DNA from 2 places in the Paenibacillus sp. JT22N1 genome. Region 1 is predicted to be linked to the other one. Evidence: predicted binding sites of a transcription regulator. Region 1 holds the regulator's gene; the other holds the start of a gene.
The links. Region 1 encodes LexA, which represses DNA repair genes until DNA is damaged. Its sites were predicted from a motif close to CGAACATATGTTCG; they were not measured.

Region 1 (3,424 bases):
AGCGCGTTCGCAGCGTTTTGAATGAGAAACAATACGAAGCACTACAATATCGAGCTGCAGGAACTGATCTGCGAGTTGAACTGCCGGAGGGCCACATTTGGCTTGGCGGTGATACGGAGAACGCAAGTGGAATACGATTCGTTGCGAATATGCCGACCGAGGAAGTTTTCACCATGCCTAAGCGAACAGGTGTTCATGGGACTGTGTCGAGCACCAAGCCATTAAATGTAAACGGGGCGCTTGTGGATCGGTTTTCGTTCAAGTTCGAGGGCGGGAAAGTTGTGGATTTTCAGGCAGAAGTCGGCTATGAGCATCTAGCTAGGTTGCTAGATATGGATGAGGGCGCACGGTATTTGGGAGAAGTTGCTCTCGTACCTTTCGATTCGCCTATCTCTAATCTTGACCGCATTTTCTACAATACGGGCATCGATGAGAATGCATCCTGCCATCTGGCCTTAGGCAGCTGCTACCCGATCAATTTGCAGGATGGCGTATCTTTTTCAAGTGAAGAGCTGAAAGCTCGAGGTGGGAACACCAGTTTGATTCATGTGGATTTCATGATCGGGACGGCGGATCTTGAGATCGATGGTGTCCTTGGTGATGGTACCGTTGAACCTATTTTCCGACGTGGAAATTGGGCACTTGCATTTTAGTTGATAATTTAGGAAAGCTTAATTCCTAAGGTAAGGGTACTCCTGGGTTTTTCAATGGGATAGAGAGAAGATAGCAAATAGCAGTTAGTGCATAGCTGATGAAAGACGCCAAATGGAAAAAGTAAGGAAGAAGTGAGAAGAGAGAAGAGAGAAGAAAGAAGAAAGAAGAAAGAAGAAAGAAGATTAATGATAAAAGATAGTAGTTGGAAAATAGAAGTCTCTAGAGACCGCTAATTTGCCCAAAAGTGTGGAAATTATAAGAATAGAAGCCTTTAAAGACTTCTATTCCTTAAAGTTGAAGCAAATGGGGGCCAAATATTACCGAATAGAAGCCTCTAGAAGCTTCTAATTCCGCAAAATGCGATCTTAATGACGGAATAGCAGTCTCTAAAGACTCTTATCTGAATCCACAGTTCAGCCTTTTTGGCTTTTGATGAGATTAAAGCCCATGTCATTAGCTTATAAGATCCATACTTGGATCGGCTTTCCAATTACAGTTGAGTTTCTCCATTAGAGGCTTGCAAATAAGGCAGTAAGACTGCTTACATCCAAAAGAACCGAGGGACTAATGTCCTCTCGGTTCTTTCTCATTGGTATTGTATGTAGAATAAGGGCTGTAGGGCTATTACATATCCCGGAACAAACCAATGACACGGCCTAGTATCGTAACATGTTTCAAGAGGATAGGCTGCAAAGCAGAGTTCTCCGGTTGAAGACGAATATGATCCTTTTCCTTGTAAAAGCGTTTCACCGTTGCTTCATCATCTTCTGTCATTGCAACAACAATGTCTCCGTTATTAGCGGTTTGCTGCTGCTTTACGATGACATAATCGCCATTATGAATACCGGCTTCGATCATACTGTCACCCATGACGCTAAGCATGAACACATTATTATCTCCTACCATGCTGACAGGAAGAGGGAAGTAGTCTTCGATATTCTCTGTTGCTGTAATAGGAACACCTGCAGTTACTTTACCAACGAGAGGTACGCGAGCTACTGAAACCGCGAAATGCGTTTCAGCACCGTCAAGGCCTAGAATTTCAATAGCACGGGGTTTTGTAGGATCTCGACGAATCATACCTTTCTTCTCAAGACGCTCCAAATGACCGTGTACAGTAGAACTAGAAGCTAGTCCAACAGCCTCGCCGATTTCTCTAACGGAAGGCGGGTACCCCTTATCTTTCACTTCATTCTTAATGAATTCCAATATAGCTTGTTGACGCTGCGAAATCTTACTCAATAGTTATCACTCCAATACTGGGAATCATTACCCAAAGTATAACATAGAACCCGAGTTCGTACAAACATAAGTTCGAGAAAACGGTTGACTCAAACATGTGTTCGTGTTATTCTAATACCAGAACAAATGTTTGGGAGATGATTACTCATGTATATGGCTTATTCAAACACTAACACTACACACGCACCTCATAGATCTGCTAGCACATCCAAAGGGATGACATTTAATTCTAGTTATACAAAAGCGATTGTTCGCTTCATTCTATTAGCAGTTATTCTTGGTACTGTGTTTTCATTTGGTGCTATGGTTCAAGCCTATGCAGGGGATGGGGCTGCAAACGCAATAACCCCAGTTTCCGTGAAACCTATTAACATTACTCCGAAAGCTGTCGTACAAGATCAAGTCGTTATTCAACGTGGAGACACACTCTGGGATATTGCTTCCACTCATAAAAAAAGTAATGAGAACGTTCGTTCGTACATACATAAATTAAAGACAATCAATCATTTAACCACCAGCTCCCTGAAAGAAGGACAGGTTTTATTGCTTCCATAATTTCACTATGCTATTTTTAATAGACTCTAAATATGATGAGGCTTGGACATGTTCCTATGCCTCTTTTTGTTGTCTCTTGACATTCCTTAATAGGGATGGCAAAGTAGTACTCATATTGAATTTTTGACTGGGAGGATCATTATGAGTGACAACATGGAACAGAATATCGAACGTATTAATGAGCTTGCTCGTAAAGCGAAAACAGTTGGCTTAACAGATGCTGAAATCGATGAACGCAACGAACTCAGAAAGAAGTATATTGAAGCATTCCGTGGCAATCTTAAAGTTCAACTTGATTCCATCAAGTTTACGGACGAAGAGTAATCGCTGCTCACATAGATACAACATTCAAAAGGGGAAATGAATGATGACGTTGAAAGCCGTACTTTTTGATTTAGATGATACGCTTCTGTGGGATGATCGCAGTGTGGAGGAAGCTTTCGAAGCAACATGTGCTGTAGCTGCAAAGCAAGTAGCCGTGAATGCCGAGGAGTTGGAAGCTTCTGTTCGCAAAGAAGCGCGTTCTTTATATGAATCTTTTGAAACTTTTGAATTTACGAAAATGATTGGGATTAATCCCTTCGAAGGCTTATGGGCAAATTTCACACAAGGTGAGAATGAGAACTTTCGTAAGCTTGAGAAACTAGCGCCAGGCTATCGTACGGAATCTTGGACAAGAGGGCTTGCGGCGTTGGGGATAGAGGATCGTGAGCTCGGGTATAAGCTTGGAGAACTATTTCCAGCAGAACGCCGATGCCGTCCTTACGTTTATGAGGAAACGTTCCGAGTATTGGACGCTTTGAAAGGCAGCTATCAATTGTTGTTGTTAACGAATGGTTCACCCGATTTGCAAAAGGAAAAATTAGCAGGTGTCCCAAATATCGCACCATACTTTGATCATATTGTGATCTCCGGTGAATTTGGTGTAGGTAAGCCAGCGACATCTATTTTCAACCATGCACTGGGACTACTT
Region 2 (3,424 bases), on a different contig from region 1:
GCTTGATCGCCAAGATCGGAATCAAATAACTGCTCGGGATTGTTGCAGTACACAAATGTTCCATTATTGGGCGTAAAATTTAGAATTGTATTGGACGCCGTTGGTGCTTTACGCATTCTCGTTCCACAGGACGAAAACATGGAATTCTACCTCCTTCTGCTCTTCTCATAGTATATTATTAAACGTTCTAATAGCCTGAACCGGTATTATATCAGGTAGTTATTGCACATTATTTGACTGAAATAAGTTACCGTTGTTATTAGCGCGGTTCATTGAGAGATACTTTGGTATTTTCTAAAGTTCGCAGTGTTAAGTATTAATTATATTAAAAATTTCTTTACATAGAATCTATAACATTGACAAAGTATATTGAGAACGCTATGATATCTCTTGTTGATTTATGAAATAACAGGAGGTGTTTTGACTATGGCTGTTCCTCAAAGAAGAACGTCCAAAACACGTCGCGATAAGCGCCGTACTCACTTTAAACTGGCTGTGCCAGGAATGGTGAAGTGTGAACAATGTGCAGAATTAAAAATGGCACATCATGTTTGCAAAAACTGCGGTTCATATAAGGGTAGAGAGATCGTAAAAGCTCAATAATATGAATTGCATCTTAAATGACACTCTACAATTAGAGTGTCATTTTTGTATTATAAGACGGGAAGCATAATTAAAATGGAGAAAACATTTTTACATAAAAAGGAAATTTAAAATGTTTAACGAAAAGTATATCTTAGTTTAATCAAACTTTTTTTAAATAATCCATTATGAAAGGACGTTTGCAATGCCACTTACAGAAAAGAAAGTATTGGATTCAAATAATGGATTGGAATTACAGGATTTAAGAAATGAAGAGATACACAGGGTCTGTTTCAAAGAGGCATCTTTTAATGATGTTGATATGAGAGACTCTTCATTTGCGCATACGAATTTTGTGAATTCTAAATGGGAACATATTTATTTCTCGGGTGTAACCATTAATATGATTCAGATGGGAGGAACTATATTTGAGAATATTGTTCGTCCTAAAGCGGAAAAAAGCCAGTTGCTTGGAGAGCCTGGTACGGGAAATTGGGTAAATGTCGAGCCAGTTATGTTTAAAAACAGTGATTTGAGTACAGCCGTATTTGACTCATGCAATCTTACGAACGTGGAACTCAAGAATTGTAATATTGATGGGTTAAGAATTGATGGGATTTTGATTAAAGATTTAATAGAGAAGGTTTAGTAGTTATTTAGTATCAAAAGGGCTGCAGGGGGCAGCCCTCGGTATTCGCTTGCTTCTAGAGGCCCAGCGGTACTGCAAAAAATCGGGGATTAATATAATATCAACGTAAGTTATTTGGAGAGCAGTTTCAAAAACTCGCGCATGAAGCCTGGTAAATCCGGCCAAGCGTGACCAGTGACTAATTTCCCATCCACATGAAGTGGATCTGTCGTATACAATGCTCCGAGCTGCTCCACATCTAAACGACAAGCGTTATAAGCAGTCATGGTGCGGCCTTCAAAAAAACGATTGTCTTTTAAAGCGGAGAATACCAGTGCAGCATGGCAAATAGCGCCGATTGGTTTATCAGCTTCAAGGAAGTGACGAATGATACGTGGAACATGCTCGTTCGAACGAATGTATTCTGGGGCTCTGCCTCCAGGAATGATTAAACCATCATATTGACTAGGATCCACATCAACGAAAGCAATGTGTGACGGCAGCAGATGCCCCGGCTTCTCTGTGTAGGTCTCCCAATCGTCGACAAAATCGTGAACGACTGTACGAAGTACTTTCTTCGTCGGTGAAGCAATTACGGCCTCGTACCCTTCCTCTAATACACGAAAATATGGGTAATAAACTTCCAGAACTTCTGCAGCATCACCAGTTAGAATTAAGATCCTCTTTGACATGAAATCACTCCTTGGAAATAGATGGTAGCCCACCTATAATTATGAATAAACCTCGTTTCGTTGTAAACGGGTGGAATTTGATACGATTTGTCGAATCGAACGAATGAAGCTATTTATCCCAAAGACTCTTTACCACTCATCCTACTAAAAGTATAATAGGCTTAGAACAAATGTTCTGGGATTGGAGTTGAGTACTAATGAGTATAAGTAATCGTGAGAATAAAAAGATAGCAAACGTAATGGCTAATGCTTTACTTAGCCAGCAATTTATTATTGTAAAGATTTATAATGAGGCTGGGGATGGGCAAATTACAGGTCTAATAACCAAAATTGATCAAGAGATAAGAAGAGTAAAGTTATCCCACGAAAATGGTACGGATTGGGTAGCATTTGACGATATTTTGAATGTAGAATTGGTGGAATAGTACTTTTGCAAGGACAGTGTTAAAAGGAGGCATGCTGGGAGCTCAGCATGTCTTTTTTCTTTGGTTCAGTCTCAAGACTGATTGTGATTTCATACCCGGGCTTGAATGAAAGACAGTGTCGTCATTATATAATGAAAACATTAGTAGTATTCTGCTTGGAGACTTGCTTGTAGGGGAGGGAAATGGAATATGGTGAGTACAAAAATAAATTCGAACTCTTTGGATTCGTTTACCCATTCAACCGTAGTTTCGAAGGACGGGACCACAATTGGCTACCAAAGTATAGGCAAGGGTCCGAGTCTCATTGTAATCCACGGGGCGCTTAGTACTTCGAATGATTTTACCAAGTTTGCCCGAGAATTGTCGGATTCCTTTAGAGTCCATGTTATGGATCGACGTGGACGTGGAGGGAGTGGACCGCAAGGGAATGACTATTCCATCAGTAAGGAATGTGAAGATGTAAATAGCGTACAAGAAGCAACGGGAGCAACCTATGTATTCGGACATAGCTACGGCGGGCTTGTAGCTTTGGAAACTGCGCGAACAAATACCTTTAAGAAAATGGCCGTCTATGAACCTGGCGTTTCAATTAAGTCGACACCAACAGAATGGGATTGGCTGCCTGAATATGAAAATGATATGAATAGGAAAGATTTTAGGGGGGCATTTGCCAGCTTTGTAAAGGGTGCAGCTCACTCGCCCTTAAAAAAGTTACCGAAATGGTATGCAAAACTTATTTTACGTTTGGTGATACGAGGGAATCATTGGGATCAGATGGAAAAACTATTGCCAGAAAATTTAATTGAGCACAGAGAAGTGAAACGTTTGGCATCCACTTTCAGTAATTACCAAATGATTGATGCGAATGTCCTATTAATTTCTGGGGGGAAGAGTCCAGATTCTGTACATCAAATGATTCGCGTATTGGATGAAACAATTTCACGAACACAAACGTTGATTTTACCAAATCTAGATCATCTCGCTCCGGACAATAAATACGCACCGGTCGAAGTGGCACAGCATGTAAAGCGGTATTTTCTAAGTTGAACTTTGGTGCCTAAATCGACCATATTATTGTATAATCAAATAAACGTTTT

Region 2: AC58UU_RS16850 (YolD-like family protein) is a predicted target of LexA. The motif match lies at 2,066-2,079, and genes of this name have one in related genera.

Annotation. Positions count from the first base shown of each region.
Region 1 covers NZ_JCAUAW010000014.1:213,390-216,813, reverse strand. The annotation lists gene AC58UU_RS26115 (aminopeptidase) at 1-653, shown strand, start outside; gene lexA (transcriptional repressor LexA) at 1,279-1,896, opposite strand; gene AC58UU_RS26105 (LysM peptidoglycan-binding domain-containing protein) at 2,044-2,451, shown strand; gene AC58UU_RS26100 (DUF896 domain-containing protein) at 2,593-2,775, shown strand; gene AC58UU_RS26095 (HAD family hydrolase) at 2,819-3,424, shown strand, end outside.
Region 2 covers NZ_JCAUAW010000008.1:57,012-60,435, forward strand. The annotation lists gene AC58UU_RS16830 (hypothetical protein) at 1-140, opposite strand, end outside; gene rpmF (50S ribosomal protein L32) at 427-603, shown strand; gene AC58UU_RS16840 (pentapeptide repeat-containing protein) at 788-1,231, shown strand; gene AC58UU_RS16845 (DJ-1/PfpI family protein) at 1,342-1,902, opposite strand; gene AC58UU_RS16850 (YolD-like family protein) at 2,100-2,327, shown strand; gene AC58UU_RS16855 (alpha/beta fold hydrolase) at 2,517-3,374, shown strand.